Regions from separate parts of the Companilactobacillus sp. HBUAS59699 genome, predicted to be linked through region 3. Evidence: predicted binding sites of a transcription regulator. Region 3 holds the regulator's gene; each other region holds the start of a gene.
What was found. Region 3 encodes Rex, which represses fermentation and respiration genes when NADH is low (regulators of the CRP and FNR family bind a similar motif). Its sites were predicted from a motif close to TTGTGAANTANTTCACAA; they were not measured.
Positions count from the first base shown of each region.

Region 1: the regulator Rex is predicted to act here: its motif matches at 2,066-2,083, upstream of U8519_RS02560 (NAD(P)-dependent alcohol dehydrogenase).
Region 2: the regulator Rex is predicted to act here: its motif matches at 1,211-1,228, upstream of adhE (bifunctional acetaldehyde-CoA/alcohol dehydrogenase).

Region 1 covers NZ_JAYKTV010000001.1:498,038-503,959, reverse strand. Annotated here, with positions in the region: gene U8519_RS02565 (DUF4931 domain-containing protein) at 1-586, shown strand, start outside; gene U8519_RS02560 (NAD(P)-dependent alcohol dehydrogenase) at 893-2,014, opposite strand; gene U8519_RS02555 (S1-like domain-containing RNA-binding protein) at 2,365-3,225, shown strand; gene xerD (site-specific tyrosine recombinase XerD) at 3,271-4,158, shown strand; gene U8519_RS02545 (RibT protein) at 4,168-4,554, shown strand; gene U8519_RS02540 (segregation and condensation protein A) at 4,554-5,279, shown strand; gene scpB (SMC-Scp complex subunit ScpB) at 5,283-5,834, shown strand; gene U8519_RS02530 (pseudouridine synthase) at 5,821-5,922, shown strand, end outside.
Region 2 covers NZ_JAYKTV010000005.1:196,612-202,533, forward strand. Annotated here, with positions in the region: gene U8519_RS10725 (oleate hydratase) at 1-982, shown strand, start outside; gene adhE (bifunctional acetaldehyde-CoA/alcohol dehydrogenase) at 1,455-4,058, shown strand; gene add (adenosine deaminase) at 4,183-5,202, opposite strand; gene U8519_RS10740 (NCS2 family permease) at 5,420-5,922, shown strand, end outside.
Region 3 covers NZ_JAYKTV010000002.1:51,807-57,728, reverse strand. Annotated here, with positions in the region: gene U8519_RS03855 (DUF368 domain-containing protein) at 1-35, opposite strand, end outside; gene U8519_RS03850 (ABC-F family ATP-binding cassette domain-containing protein) at 118-2,031, opposite strand; gene U8519_RS03845 (redox-sensing transcriptional repressor Rex) at 2,172-2,831, shown strand; gene manA (mannose-6-phosphate isomerase, class I) at 2,864-3,832, shown strand; gene U8519_RS03835 (alpha/beta fold hydrolase) at 3,918-4,730, shown strand; gene U8519_RS03830 (cation:dicarboxylate symporter family transporter) at 4,803-5,922, shown strand, end outside.

The DNA.
Region 1 (5,922 bases), on a different contig from region 3:
TGCAGATATTTCGACTTATTCAGTTAAAAAGAATTCAGAAGTTTTTCAGTTTATTTTTGAATGCTGGAATTCCTTATTGGAAACTAAAAAATATAAGAGTGTTTTAATGTATAAGAATTTTGGTCCCATGTCAGGTGGCAGTCTTAGACATCCACATTTCCAAGTGGTTGGTTTAAATAATGTAGATGGGTATCAATATATCAGCAAGCATAATTTTACCGGCTATAAGATTTGGAAATCAGATAATATTGATTTTAATATTTCCCAAGAACCAATTATGGGATTCGTAGAATTTAATATTAGAATTAAGGATGCTAAGTATCTGAATGATTTGGCTGAATTTGCCAGAATTACTGTTCGTTATATATTAAATGAATTTCATAATGGTACTTGCGATTCTTATAATATCTTCTTTTATGATGAAGATGGAGATATTATTTGTAAAATAGTTCCTAGATTCGTTGCCTCGCCATATTTTGTGGGATATAAATTACCACAGAGAGATAACAAAGATACGTTAGAGAAATTTGCAAGCGACGTGCTTGTCAAATTAAAGAATGAAGCGGAATGTGATGAGATAAAGTAAAAGCTCCCGAGAGTATTTCTCGGAAGCTTTTTTTAGATCCATTTATAAAAGTCGCTAATTGAAAAAACTCGGTAATTTATTGCCGAGATGAATCAATATCTTGAGCGACTTAATCTTTTCCTGTTGGCTTACCGCCATTATATTTTGTTACTTGATTATCGATATATTGATTCGTGGATATAATTTTGAAAAGAAACGAAGCAAAAAGCATTAAAGTTTTAGTTGCACTTCAATTGTAAATTTGCCGTACGAAAAAGGAGCCCAATCGATTGATTGAGCTCCTTTGTTATAGATGATTTTGTTAAGTTAAGCTTCTGGTTTGTAGTCTTTGTCGATGATCAAAACTGGTTTGATAGTCTTACCACTGACAGAATCAGCATCGGCTTCGTTGATTTGATCGAAGTCATAGAATTTCTCAGTTAAGTCAAATGGGAATACGCCCATCTTGTAGAATTCTAGTAGACGAGGGATGTCAACTTGAGGAATTGAATCACCCATATTTACACCGACAACTTTCTTGTCGTCAACACATAGATCGTTCCATGTACTAATGTCAATGTTGTGTGGAGTAACAGCGATTGTAGCAGTTGTACCACCTTGTGTTAGGGCAGCAATTGAATCTGTCATAACTTTGGCAACACCTGTTGTATCAACAGCCCAGTCAACACCTAAGCCATTTGTGATCTTCTTGATTGCTTCAACAGCATCTTCTTTAGAACTGTCAACGATATCTGTAGCACCCATCTTTTGAGCAAGTTCAAGACGTGATGGGACGATATCAACAGCGATAACGTGTGTACATCCAGAGATCTTACCAGCCATCATAGCAGCAAGTCCAACGGCACCTGTACCGAATACGGCAATTGTGTCACCAGGTCTTGGTTTCAAAGTATTGAAGACTGTACCACTACCTGTTACATATCCGCAGCCTAGAGGTCCAAGTTTTCTTAAGTCAAGTTCCTTAGGAACTTTAACAGCATTTCTCTTATTAATTACAGTATGTGTTGTAAATGATGATTGATTGAACATATCACTGATATGTTTACCATTTTCTGTGAAGTGATCACTACCGTCAGGACGTGTACCACTTAGATTTGAAGCAGCATATTTACGACATTGTGTTGGGATTCCCTTGAGACAATTATCACATTCTCCACATGAGTAGAATGACATGATGATGTGATCACCAACTTCAAAGTTGTGAACATTCTTACCAACTTTTTCAACGATACCTGATCCTTCATGTCCAAGAATAGCAGGTAGGTCAAAACCAGCATCACCTTTACGCAATGCTTCATCAGAGTGGCAAATACCTGATGCGACAACCTTTACTTGTAGACCATCGTCTTGTAGATCGGCAAGTTCGATGTCATCTCTGATAACAAATGGATCGTTTACTTTATCAACAACAGCAGCTTTAATTTTCATAAATTAAAATCTTCTTTCTGTATTTAATATTTTCTGGAAACGCTTTCCACAAAGAAAATTATTTCACAAAATAATTAATAATTCAATCTTGAATTTGAAAAAACTTGTGACTTTACAATAAAAAAACAAATATTCATAAAATTTATGTAAGCGAAGTACATGATATATAAGCACTTGAAAAGGGTGTTTAAACTGATTAAAAGATTTTTAGTTTTGGACGAATTACATATGAAAACATGGTACAATTGTTCAGCTGAAATAATTATGTAACTCTGAGTATAACTGGTAAAATAGTAATGAATAATGTACTTTGATTAACACAATTATTAATTGAGGAATATGGAGAAATTATGGAATTAAAAGATATGTACGGAAAAATTATGGCCGGAACGGTCACGGACTTAAATAAAGATGAGGCCTTTGTTCAAATCGAAGGATATACTTTTTCACTTGAATTGACAGAGCTTGAAGAAGTTCCAGAATTAGGTGATGAGATTGCAGGATTTGTTTATGAAAATCAAGCACATAAGAATCGTATGACAGTTGATTTTCCAACAGTTATGCCAGGTGTTTGGGATTATGCGGAGGTAACAAATGTCAGAACTGATTTAGGTGTGTTCGTTGATGTTGGTTTAATCGACAAGGATATCGTTGTTTCTTTAGATGATCTACCATTAGAGCATTCTGAATGGCCTAAGAAAGGCGACCGTGTAATGGTCAAACTGGATGTTGATCATAAGGGACGTTTGTGGGGTAAATTAGCTGATTTAAATCTTTATTTGCAGTTGGTTCGCAGTGCTAACGATTCTTTGAAGAACAAGGATGAAGAAGGAACAGTCATCGCTATTAGAGAATCAGGTACATTTATAATCACTGATGACTATTATTTGGGCTTTATTCACGTTAATGAACAAGATGGTCCTATGCATATTGGTCAGCACGTTAAGGCACGTGTAATTGGTTCTAGTCACCGTCGTCTTAATTTGTCGATGAGACCTCGTGCTTTTGAAGAGATCACACCAGATGCTCAAATGATCATGGCCGTTTTGGAACATTCTAGGGATGGCAAGATTCCATATACTGATAAAAGTGATCCAGATGATATTAAGGAATACTTTGGTATCAGTAAGGGTAGCTTTAAACGAGCACTTGGGAATCTTATGAAACAAAGAAAAATTGAACAAAAAGACGGTTATACCTATCTTAAATAGAGGTGAGACTATTTGACTGAAAAGCTGATGATTCATAATCAGAATATGCTTGATACGATTTCTGATTATGGACGATATTTAAGGCTTGATAGAGGACTTTCAAAAAATACTATTACCTCGTATCAACAAGATTTATTAGAGTTTAGTTACTATTTAGAAAATAATAAAAAATCAGAATATCCTGAAGACCATTTTGTGATAACTAATTTTTTCGCTAACCAAGACGAACTTGGTAAATCTAAAACTACTCAGATGCGCATGTTTTCTTCGTTACGCAGATTTTATCAATGGTTAGAATTGATCGATAAGATTCAAGTTAATCCGATGAATGAATTAGATGCTCCTAAGAAGGGACAACATTTACCAGTGGTACTTTCGATGCAAGAGGTCGATTCGCTGATCGAATCACCAGATGTGTCCACGCCGTTGGGCATTCGTGATCGTGCAATATTTGAAGTCATGTATGCGACTGGCTTACGTGTCAGTGAGTTAGTCAACCTTGCTATGGGTGACTTACATTTGGACTTAGGGTTGATCAAGACTCTTGGTAAGGGAGATAAAGAACGCTTATTGCCGATTGGAGATACAGCTATTAAGTGGCTGCAGAAGTATTTCGCTGAAACGCGAGAGCAGTTAGTGCAACGATATGGCGAGCAAAAAGAAGTCTTCTTGAATTTTCGGGGTAATAAATTGACTCGTCAATCCATTTGGCGAATGATCAAAAAATACATTGCTCAAGTTGGTATAAAAAAAGATGTCACACCGCACACTTTGCGCCACTCATTTGCTACAAACTTGTTAGAGAATGGTGCTGATTTGCGTGTGGTACAAGAATTATTAGGTCATTCTGATATTTCAACGACTCAAATTTATACGCATATTAATAAAACGAGAATGAAACAAGTTTATGAGAATTCACATCCTCGTGCATAGGAGATAATAATGCTCAATAAATATAGTGATGAAAACAAAAAAATTGCGATGGGATTTTTATCGTATATCTCTGATTTAAAAGACATGTCTAATTTGGATCAGGAATTGAAACTCTATAAAGAAGATGAGAATCGCCAATTATATTTGTGGAAGAGTAACATTGAAGACTATTCAGGAATAGTGGCTCTTTCATTTTCAGAACATACGATTTTTATCGAGTATATTTCGTTAAGTCCTTCTTATCGTTCACAAAGCAATATTTTTAAGATTTTTGATGATATTCAACAAAAGTTCCCCGAGTTAACTATTCTGGGAAACTTTAATTTGGGTAAATTATTAAAAGCTTGGCGAGATAGTAAGGCAGACCAAGAGAGTGAGTTGTCAGAAAAAGAATAATGGAAAAATTAAAATTAGTTTTAACGGATTTTGAAGGTCCGATCGACTTACTATTACATTTGATCAAGGAATCCAAAATAGATATTTATGATATTCCGATTGCTCAGATCACACAGCAATATATTGATTATTTGAATAGTATGAAGGTTCTGGAGTTAGATATTGCAGGTGATTATTTAGTTATGGCATCAACTTTGATGTCGATCAAGAGTAAAATGTTACTGCCGCAAGCTCCTGATGAAGTCGATGATGATTTTGATATGGAAGATCCACGTGAACAGCTAGTCTCTCAATTACTGACATATCAAACTTTTAAACAAGTTGCAGAATATTTTGAAGAAAAAGAACAAATGCGAAAGCTGTCTTTTGATAAGGACATGAGTGTTCCTCAAGTTCAATTGGAGCAGTTCTTAAAACCTGATTCGGTAGCACTGGAAGATTTGGCAACGACTTATGCAGAATTGTTACGGCAAGAAAAAAATCGTCAACCACAAACTGAAATTATTCAGAATGAAGTTTTGTCGATCGAAGATGCTGAAGAAAATATTTTGAATAAGCTGTCGAGTGTTAAACGAACGACTTTTAAAGCATTGCTGAAACTTCAAAATGATATTGAAGAAGTTGTGACTGACTTTATGGCTATCTTAGAAATGATTAGTAAACAACAGATAACAGCCACTCAGGATGGTTTAGATGGTGAATTATTTATTGAATTGAGGAACTGATAAGTGTATCAAGCAAAAATTATGGCACTGCTATTTGTAGCAGGGGATCAAGGCATCAAAGAAAAAGATTTGGCTGAACTATTGGAGATAGATAGTGCGGCTTTGCGTCAAACAATGGAACAATTAACAATAAAATTAGCAAGTGATGAGGAATCTGGTATACAATTGGCTAATTTTAATTCACGCTATAAATTAATTACAAAGAGTCAGTATAGTGAACTTTTGACGAAATATTTCAAGTCAGGCTTAGGAACAAAACTTAGTCAAGCAGCTTTGGAAGTATTGTCGATCGTGGCATATCGTCAACCGATCACAAGAATTGAAATAGATGAGATTCGTGGTGTTCAGAGTTCAGGTAGTATCAATACGCTACTTGCTAGAAGTTTGATTATGGAAAATGGCAAGAAGAATGTTCCCGGACATCCTAATCTTTACGTAGTGACAGATGACTTTTTTGATTATTTTGGTATTAAGAGTTTAAAAGATTTACCGCCGATAGAAAAATTTGAAAATACACAAGAAGAAAATATAGGAGATTTTGATGGAGAAAGTTAGATTACAAAAATTTATGGCTGATGCAGGTGTGGCTTCACGAAGAGCATCAGAAAAATTGATTGCTGAAGGTCATGTTGTTGTTAATGGC
Region 2 (5,922 bases), on a different contig from region 3:
GCCAATGCGTAAGTACCTAGAGGATCGTGGCGTAACTTTCATCAATAATCGCAAAGTTACAGATATTGAATTTAAAGATACTCCTTTACAAGATGATATTATAGTTACTGGTTTGAAGTATGAAGAAGTTGATAATGATAACAAGGAAGGTCACTTGGATATTGATGAGAATGACTTAGTATTTGACACTAATGGTTCAATCACAGATAGCTCATCAATTGGTGATTTCAATACAGCAATTACTGAAAAAGACGAATACGCTCCAAGTGCTGCACTTTGGAAGAAAGCTGCTGAGAAGTTCTACTCCTTAGGTAATCCAGATAAGTTCTTCGGTGATCGCACTCAAAGTGAATGGTTGAGTTTTACAGTTACAACTAACAATCATTTCTTACTCAATGAAATTGCTCGTATTACGGAACAAGAACCAGGCAATGCCTTGAATACATGGATCGATAGTACACCGTTGATGTCATTAGTAATTCATCATCAACCACACTTCAAGGCACAAAAGCCTAATGAATCAACATTCTGGGGTTACTTCATGTATCCACGTCGTAATGGTGACTATGTTCAAAAACCTGTTATTGAAATGACTGGTGAGGAAATGCTTAAAGAATTATTAGGTCACCTTGCTGAAGTTGATCCAAGTAAAGACAATATTAAGAATCATACACAAGAGATCATGGATAGCATTGTTAATGTGATTCCGGTCTATCTTCCATATGCTAGTGCAATGTTCAATCAAAGAGCTGTGGGTGATCGTCCAGATGTTGTTCCAAAGCACAGCAAGAACTTGGCCTTTATTAGTCAATTCTGTGAACAACCATTCGATATGGTCTTTACAGAACAATACTCATTTAGAGCTGCTCAAAGAGCCGTTTATACATTGTTAGGAATTCCTTTAACAGAAATGACGCCAATGCATCATTATGAAAAAGATCCTAAAGTTATGGCAAGAGCTGCTAAAACAATGTTTAGATAAGATTAAGCAAGAGGGCGAGACAAAACGCGTTTAATTTCTGAGTATAACCGAAAAAGATTTGACATTTACGTAGTAAATGCCAGATCTTTTTTTGTTAAACGGAAGAAATTGTGTTTTGACACGCGCTTACGCTGTAAATTCATATGGCTACCGAATTATGTCACATTCCCTATTTGTGCACTTGTGAAGATACTTTAACAAGCACAAATAGTGTGCCAGTAGCAGCTATTGAATTATATTTCACAAATATCACATTACATTTTGTATACTTACTGACAGGAAAACATGAAAACGTTTTCAAAAATAAACGCTTATATAACAATGATTATCGAATAATTATTGTACATTTTGTTAAATTTATTGCTTTTTAACTGAAAACAGTTGCTATATTTTCAAAGCATGATAAGATAGAACGTGAAATATGTAACGTGAATTAATTAACAAAATATCATTCTGTCTTGGAGGTATAGCAATGTTAAAGGATTCTAAAGAAGTAACTCAAGTTAAAGAAGATCAAGTTGGCCCAGTGACCAATGAGATGGTAATGAAAGCTCAAAAGGCACTTAATATTATGGATAGTTTCACTCAAGAGCAAGTGGATCATATTGTTCACCATATGGCGATTGCTGGTTTGAATGCAAGTTTGGAATTAGCAAAGTTGGCTCACGAAGAAACTGGACGTGGTGTAACAGAGGATAAAGTTATTAAAAATATGTTTGCGACTGAAGAGATCTGGCACTCAATAAAACGTGACAAGACGGTCGGAATTATCGAGGATGATAAGGAACATCGTTTGATCAAAGTTGCTGAACCACTCGGTGTTTTGGCAGGTGTAACTCCAGTTACTAATCCAACGTCTACAACCATGTTCAAATCTTTAATAGCACTAAAAACTCGTAATCCAATTATCTTTGGATTCCATCCTCAAGCACAAAAGTCATCAGTAGCTGCAGCCAAAGTAATGTTAAAAGCAGCCGTTGAAGCAGGAGCACCTGAGAATGTTATTCAATGGATCGAAAAACCAAGTATTGAAGCAACTTCAGCCTTGATGAATCATCCTGGTGTTGCTAGTGTATTGGCAACTGGAGGTCCTGGTATGGTCAAAGCAGCTTATTCAACCGGTAAACCAGCACTGGGTGTTGGACCTGGTAATGGACCGGCATATATTGAGAAGACCGCAAATATTAAACGTGCTGTTAATGACATTGTATTATCCAAGACATTCGATAATGGTATGGTCTGTGCTTCAGAAAACAGTGCTATTGTTGATCAAGAAATTTATAAAGAAGTAAAAGAACAATTAGAAAAGAACAAAGTTTATTTCATCAAAAAGAGTGATCATAAGGCTTTAGCTGAGGCTATGTTTAGACCAGAAGGAGGAGTGAAAGGTCCTATTGCTGGTAAGTCTGCAATTGAAATTGCAAAGTTAGCAGGAATTAAAGTACCAGCAGACACAAAAGTTATCGGAGTTGAAATTACTGGAATTGGACCTAGTGAACCACTATCAGCCGAAAAATTATCACCAGTTTTATCAGTATTCAAGGCTAAGAATCATAAAGATGCTTTTGATAAAGCTGATAAGTTATTACACTTTGGCGGTTTAGGTCATACGGTAGCAATCCACACAATGGATGAAGATCTAGCAACTGAATTTGGTATTAAGATGAAGGCAAGTAGAGTCCTCGTCAATACACCTGCCGCTATCGGTGGTATTGGTAATTTGTACAACGAGATGATCCCATCACTAACATTAGGTACAGGTTCATGGGGTAAGAATTCAGTTTCACATAATGTTTCGTCATTTGATTTGCTTAATATTAAGACGATTGCTAGACGGAGAAACAATATGCAATGGATCAAACAGCCTCGTGTTTACTTTGAAAAAACATCAGTACGTTATCTTGAAGATCTAGAAGGGATGAGTCGTGCATTTATCGTTTGTGATCCTGTCATGGTTCAATTGGGTTATGTGAATACTGTTGTTGATGAATTGAAACACAGTAAGACTAATGTTGAATATTCAATGTTCTCTGATGTGGATTCAGTCGCTACTACTGATATGGTTCAACGTGGAGTCACTCAAATGAAACTCTTCAAACCTGATACGATCATCGCTTTGGGTGGTGGAACAACTATGGATGCCGCAAAAGACATGTGGTTATTCTATGAACATCCCGATGTTGATTTGTTTGGTGCAAAGCAAGGCTTCATAGATATCAGAAAGCGTACATACAAATTCCCTAAACCTGAAAAGACACAATTTGTTGCTATTCCAACGACATTTGGAACTGGTTCAGAGGTAACACCATTTACTTCAATTACTGATTCGAAGACAAATGTTAAATATCCAATTGCCGACTACTCTTTGACGCCTGATGTTGCCATTGTCGATTCACAATTTGTTGAGACAATGCCTAAGGATGTTATTGCTGAATCTGGGTTGGACGTATTGAATAATGCTATTGAATCATATGTTTCAAATATGGCATCTGATTATACACGCCCTTATGCTTTGCAAGCTATCAAGATAGTATTCGATAATTTAGCTAAAGCATACAATGGTGATCCTGATGCACAAGCCGAAATGCACAATGCTTCTACTTTGGCAGGTATGTCATTCGGTAATGCCTTTGCTGGTGTCGGTCATTCAATTACCGATGTTTTGAATAACGAGTTCGGTATTAGACACGGACTGGCTTCGATAATCGCTCTACCTCAAGTCATTAGATACAATTTTGAACAACCGACAAAGATCGCAATGTGGCCTAAGTATGAAAACTTTAGAGCTGATGAAGATTATGCAACAATTGCACGTTCTATTGGTTTAAATGGTAAGAATAATGAAGAATTGCGTGATGGTTTGATTAATAGAATTATTGATTTAGCACATCGTGTTGATGTCAAGTTAAGCTTGAAGGATAACGGAATCAATAAGGCCGAATTTGATAAGAAGATCGATTCTCTAGCAGAATCAGCCTTTGCAGATCAATTCTCCTTCGCTAACCCTAAAGAACCATTGATTACTGAATTGAAGCAAGTATTGTTAGATGCTTATGAAGGTAAAAATATTAAATAGAATTTTGTTGATCATTTCCGGTCAACGGTGATTAATTACAAAAAATGGAGCGTTACGACAATTTGCCGTGACGCTCCATTATTTATTTGTATTAATAAAATACGATTCCTGCACAGTCATCTAGTTAGAAATTCTCTACAAACTCATCGATTTCTTTTAAATAAGTTTCTTTTTGAAAATCACTGATCCAAGAAGTCTCAAAAGAATTCTTAGCGAATGTCACTAGTTGATCAGCAGTTAAATTATATTTTTCGGCGATTGCCTGATAATTATCAGCAATGTAACCTCCAAAATAAGCAGGATCATCGGAGTTAATTGAAACTTTAACACCTTGTTTCATTAATTCCACGATTTCTTTACCTTTCATATCATTTGTAACGAAGCCATTTGATAGTGGACAACTTGTAAGTCCAAGTTTCTTCTGATTGACCCAGTCAACTAGATCTTGATTCTCGACAATATTGGTTCCGTGGTCTAATCTTTCGACTTCGATGATTTCCAAGGCTTGTTTGATGTGTTCGATTGAGTCGACTTGGTCAATGTCGGCGTGCATTGTTGTGTGATAGCCTTGATTAGATGCATCGCTGAATGGACGTGCAAACTTCAATGGAGGATTGTGGTGTTCATCGGAATCCAATCCAACACCAAGAATCATGTCACGATAAGGTTCAGCCATTTTTAATACTTCGTTAGCTGATTTGGCAGGCATATCTCGTAAGAAACACATGATCAAATGTGCATCTACATTGAAAGAACTAGCATCAACACAAGCACGATGATATCCCTTGATAAATGTTTCAAAGGAGATCCCACGAGTTAAATGTGCTTGAGGATCAAAGAACATTTCCACGTGACGAACGCCATTTTGTTTTGCACGTTTTAAGTATTCCATTGCTAGTTGATAAAAGTCATCTTCAGTTTGTAAAACATTCATTCCGGGATAGTAAACCGCTAAGAATGAAGCTAATGAATCATAGTCGTATGATTTACGAACATCTTCAATAGTTGTTTGACCGATATCGATGTTATTCTTTTGTGCTAACTTTAATTTCAATTCCGGTTCTAGCGTTCCTTCCAAGTGTAGATGAAGTTCGGCTTTTGGTAATCCTTCGATAAATTCTCTAGTAATTGTTTTAGGTAACAATATGATTAGCTCCTTATCATTTTATATTGTTAAGAATAACAAGGATAAAATCAATAATCAACTGTTTGAAGCATAAAAATATTTGTTAAATACGAACGATAGAAAAATATTTATAAAAAATAATCGTATTTTACTTGATATTATTATATGAATTTGAGATACTTCTGTTGTAAACGAGAGTGTCATCACACTCAACGCAAAAAGGAGATTAAATAAAATGGATACCTCAATGAACCAAAGAAGTTTTATTGAAAAACTGTTCCATCTTCAAGAAAATGGAACAACAGTAAGACGTGAAGTTTTAGCCGGTTTAACAACCTTTGTTTCAATGGCTTATATTTTATTCGTTAATCCGCAAGTTTTAGGGGATGCGGGTATGAATAAAGGGGCTGTTTTTACAGCAACAGCATTATCAGCAATTTTGGGTTCAGTCTTGATGGCCTTATTAGCTAACTATCCAATTGCAATTGCGCCCGGACTTGGTGACAATGCCTTCTTTACTTATTCGGTTGTTTTAGCGATGGGAATTCCATGGCAAACAGCAATGGCTGGAGTATTCATTTCCAGTATTTTGTTTTTGATTCTTTCATTAGTTAAGTTACGTGAAATTGTTATTGATGCTATACCGCATGATCTTAAATTAGCGATGGCAGCAGGTATTGGTATTTTCATCGCCTTTGTTGGATTCCAAGGTGGTGGACTTATCACTGGTAGTAAATC
Region 3 (5,922 bases):
CGGATGAGAAAATTCTCTTGTTGTTTGTTTTGCATATTATTCTCGACTTGTTTTATTTAATTAGTTTATTTAGAAACTTCAGAATATCAAAATAATTATAACAAGGCAATAGATAAACTATTCCATATCTTCAAGTTCCATTGACAATTCAGTCCATTGATCCTCTAAGTCACTTTGTTTAGCTTTGTTTTCATCAAGTTCCTTTTGAAAATCAGCTAGTTTAGTATACGAAGACAAGTTTTCATCTTTGGTCATTTCAGTTTGAATTTCTTCATTACGCTTGTCGATTTCAGAGATCTGATTCTCCAAATCTTCAACTTGACGGCGTAGTTTACGTTCTTGTTTTTGTTGTTCTTTGGATTGTTGATATTGAACTTTTTTCTCACTAGTAGTGTGTTCAATGGTTTCTTCAGATACTTCTTTATCTTCGGTGGTTTTCTCGAGATAGTAGTCGTAGTCACCAAGGTAAATCTTACTGCCGCTGGAGCCGATGTCGACGATTTTGTCAGCCAAAGTATTAAGTAAGTAACGATCATGTGAGACGAATAGAACTGTTCCAGCAAAGGCGTTCAATGCGTCTTCCAGTACTTCCTTACTGTCAATATCCAAGTGGTTAGTAGGTTCGTCCATTACTAGGAAGTTATCGTGTTCCATCGATAATTTAGTCAAGGTAAGACGAGCTTTTTCACCACCGGATAATCCAGCAACTGGCTTCAAGACATCATCACCGCTGAACAAGAATGATCCTAAGGTATTGCGAATAACTTGTTCATCAAGTAGCGGGTAACGATCCCAGATTTCGTGTAAGACATCTTTGTGAGGATCTAAGTTGTTCAAGTTCTGATCGTAGTAACCGATTTGAACGTTGGCACCAAATTGATAAGTTCCTTCTAGAATCGGGATCTGTCCCAAGATAGTTTTAAGCAGTGTTGATTTACCGATACCATTAGGCCCAATAATGCCGACGCGTTCGCCTTTTTTGACGTCGAGATTGATAGGCTTAGACATGACCTGATCTTTCTCATAACCGATGGCTGCATCTTTGATCAGGAGAACGTCATTTCCACTCTCCTTATCGATTTGGAATGAAAAGTGAACAGAACCTTGGTCAGAATCAGGTCGATCCATGACGTCCATTTTTTCGAGCTTTTTACGACGACTTTGTGCCATCTTAGTTGTTGAAGCACGAACGATGTTCTTTTGGATATATTCTTCGGTCTTTTTGATCTCAGCTTGTTGTTCTTCGTAATGCTTCCATTCAACATCTTGGTTACGTTTCTTTTCTTTCAAATAAAAAGTATAGTTACCAGAATAATGAGTTGAAGAATGATGATTGATCTCAACGATTTCAGTTACGACTTTGTCTAAGAAGTACTGATCATGGGAGATAATGACTAGTGCTCCACGATAATTCTTCAAATAACCTTCCAACCATTCAACTGTATCGATATCCAAGTGGTTAGTAGGCTCATCTAGTAGCAAGATGTCATGATGTTCGAGTAACATCTTGGCCATAGCCAAACGAGATCTCTCACCACCAGATAGGGTCGAGATCTTCTCTTGCCAAACGTCCTCATCGAAGCCAAATCCTTTAAGAACACTTCTGATCTCTGATTGATAACCATAGCCGTTTTCTTGACGGAAGGTATTCTGCAGTTGATCATATTGTTTTAAGATTTGGTCATAGTCACTGACGGTGTTGTCAGCCAGTTTAGCTTCGAGGTCGTGCATTTGCTTCTCTTGTTTCTTGAGATATTCGAAGACTTTTTCCATCTCATCGAAAATTTTATTGTCGCTATCTAGTCCAGAATCCTGGGCTAAGTAGCCAATATTTGTGTCTTTTTTGAGTGCAATATTGCCACTATTGTAACTCTCTTGATCAGAAATTATTTTTAGCAGAGTAGATTTACCTACTCCGTTTCGACCAACGAGTCCGATTCTGCTGTTATCTTGAACTTCAAAACTCACATTTGAAAAAAGTTTTTTTGTTCCAAAATTTTTAGTTATGCTTTGGGCTTGTAATAAAATCAAGTTAATAAACTCCTTTGTATATTCACAATTTTATCATTAATTAGAATTTTCTGCCTTTTCTAGCCGTAACCTGTTGCGTTTTCATCCGTTTTTAATTACTATAATAGTTAGTGAAACTACGCACATAACGGTGGGATAATATGACAAAAACAACAGTACCAAACGCAACTATAAAACGTTTACCAATTTATTACCGATACTTTCAATTCTTAAAGGATGAAGGTACCAAGAAAATTTCTTCAGGTGAATTATCTGAAGGTGTAAAAATCGACAGTGCTACGATCAGACGTGACTTTTCATATCTGGGTGCACTCGGTAAGAGAGGATATGGCTATGATGTTAATGAGCTAGTTGCCTTCTTCAAAAAACTCTTGAATCAAGATAAGAGAACCAACGTTGCCTTAGTTGGTGTTGGTAATTTGGGTAATGCCTTATTAAATTATAACTTTTCTCGTACCAATAATGTGAGAATTGCTGCAGCTTTTGATATCGATGAGTCGATCGTCGGAACAGTTAAGAGTGGAGTTCCTGTATATCATGTGAATGAATTGAAAGAACAACTCAACTTACAACAGATCGACGTATGTATTTTGACTGTATCATCGAACGCTGCTCAAACAACTGCAGACTTATTGGCTGATGCTGGGGTTAAGGGAATCCTTAACTTTACACCTGTGATCATTAATGTACCAAGCTCGATCCGTGTACATTACGTTGACTTGGCCAATGAGTTGCAGACATTGATTTTCTTCTTAGACCGCGATAAGTCGCTGGAAGAAGAAAAGAATGAGGATCAATAATTTAGTTATAAAAATATTGGAGGGTTATTTGCATGAGTGAACCATTATTTTTGAAACCTGTTTTTCATAAGAAAATCTGGGGTGGACGCAGACTAGAAACAAAATTCGGCTATGATATTCCTGATGGTGATATCGGTGAATGTTGGGCTATCTCTGGACATCCCCACGGTCGTTCAGAAGTGAAGAATGGTGAATTCGCTGGTCAATCTGTTGAAGAACTATGGAGTGATCACAAAGAATTATTCGGCAATCCTAAGGGTAGAGTATTTCCATTACTAACAAAGATCTTGGATGCCAATGCTAGTTTGTCAGTTCAAGTACATCCGGATAATGATTATGCTTGGAAACATGAACATGAATTAGGTAAGACTGAATGCTGGTACATTATTGATGCCGAACCAGATTCATACTTGGTCTATGGACATCATGCTAAGACTAGAGAAGAATTAGACAAGATGATCGAATCAGGCGACTGGGACCACTTGTTAAGAAAAGTTCCGGTTAAACCAGGCGAATTCTACTACGTTCCAAGTGGTACCGTTCATGCCTTGAACAAGGGTATCATGGTTCTTGAAACACAACAAAGTTCAGATACAACTTATCGTCTGTACGACTATGATCGTGTGGAAAAGAGCACAGGTAAGAAACGTGAATTACACATCAAACAATCTGAAGATACAATTACAGTACCTAATAAAGATCCAAAACTAGATATTCAAAGTAAGACTGAAGGTAAGAACAAGTTTACTACTTTCGTTAAGCCACCAATCTCACCATATTTCTCAGTTTATCGCTGGGAGATCAAGGAACCAGTTACCTTGAAACATGATATTGGCAAGTACACATTGATTTCAGTTATCAGTGGTAATGGAAAAGTTACTGTTGATGGAACTGACTATGACTTGAAGAAGGGTGATCATTTGATCATGCCGGCAACGGTTGATTCATGGGCTATCGATGGTGATCTTGATATTATTGCTTCAGAGTCTGGCGAAGACTAACACATTAAGCACCTCGTTATTTGAAATACACAAATAACGAGGCGCTTTTATTGTTTAAGTCAAAATTTGTTGTAGGATACTTATTATGAAAATAAAAATAGCAGAAACAACTTTAAATTATAAGATCCACGGTACCGGCAAGCCAATCTACTTCTTTCACGGTATGAGCCTAGATTCAACGAGTATGGAAGAGATATACGAGCCGTTGATGAGTGACTCTAATTACCAGCGAATTTACTTGGATCTACCAGGTTTAGGAGACTCGCAGGACATTAAGAATATTCATAACTCAGATGATGTTTTGCAGATAGTCATTGAATTTATTCAGCAATTATCTGGTAATGATCCCATCATGATCTGTGGTCATTCTTTTGGCGGATATATTTGTTTGGGATTATTAGTAAAATTAAAAGATCAAATAACCGATGTCTTCTTGACTAGCCCAGTAATTAACGCTGATAGGGATGAACGTGATGTCAGTGAGCATCATAATATCTTCAATGGTGAGGTCAAGTTAGATAAGAATAAGGACTATTATCAAGACTTCTTGGCCAGCTGTGTGATAATCAATCAAACTGCTTGGGAATTGTATCAACGCATGGCTATACCGGGATTAAAAAAGAACAATCGGAGTTTTTGGAGTGAAATCAAAACTGCTCATCATTATAGTTTTGAGTTTGAAAAAGATATACCGCTTATATTAGAGAATTCTAAGGCTAATATGACGATTCTGTTGGGTAAGAATGACCAGGTCGTGGGATATCGTGATCAATTAAAATTATTGAGTTCTAATAATAATGTACAAATTGCGGTTTTAAACAATGCAGGTCACAATCCTTTTACTGATAAATTTATGGACTTAAAATTTTATTTTGATAATTTCACTAAAAAATATTAATTTTATTTTAATATGATTAAATTTGTAAAAAATCTGCTATAATAAAAACCGACGTTCTAAGGGGGCATTAAATTGCAAAAGCAAAAGTTTTTTCGACTTAGTCTAGGCTGGCAAATTATTATCGGTCTGGTGCTAGGTATAGTTTTAGGACAAATTTTTTATCACAATAAGGGTGCAATTACGGTCATGCAGAACATTGGTACAATGTTCATTTCCTTGATCCAAATGATCGTTTTGCCAATCGTTATTTCGTGTTTGACAGTTGGTATTGCCAATATGGGTGATATCAGGAAGTTAGGTCGAATTGGTTTGAAGACATTGGTTTACTTCGAAGTAATGACGACTCTAGCTATTATTATTGGTATTATTGTCGCAAACGTTACACATCCCGGTTCATATATCAATATCAATGAACTGAAGGGTTCAAGTATTTCACAATATACGGCTTCAGCCTCGGCAGCTAAGCATTCTGGCATCTGGTCAGTCTTAATGGGTATCATCCCTACTAATATCTTCGCTGCCATGGGTAAGGGTGATATGCTTCCAGTTATTTTCTTCTCAGTATTATTTGGTTTAGGAACAGCCTCACTCGGTAAGGAAGGTAAGATCATTACTGACTTATTGAACGCTGTTGCCAATGTAATGTTCAAGGTAACTAACTGGGTTATGCGTACAGCTCCAATTGGTGTCTGTGCTTTGATCGGTGTTACAGTTGCTGAAATGGGCTTTGATTCTTTGAAGCCATTAGCACTGTTCATCATAATTGCCTATGCAACTATGGCATTCTTCGTCTTCGTTATCATGTACTTTGTCGGCAGAATGTTCCATGTTGATTTCTTTGAATTATTTAGAATCATTGAAAACGAATTTGTTTTAGCTTTTACAACAGCTAGTTCAGAAGCTGCATTGCCAAAGATGATGGATAAAATGCAAAAATACGGAGCAAGTAAAGGTATCGTTTCCTTCGTTATTCCAACTGGTTATACTTTTAACCTTGATGGTTCAGCGATTTATCAATCACTTGCCGCACTATTCTTGGCACAGGCTTATCACATTAACTTGTCGATCGGACAACAGATCACATTGATCGTTGTTCTAATGTTGACATCAAAAGGAATGGCTGGTGTCCCTGGTGCTTCATTCGTGGTCTTGTTAGCCACTGTTTCAACCATCGGTGTACCAATGCAAGGAT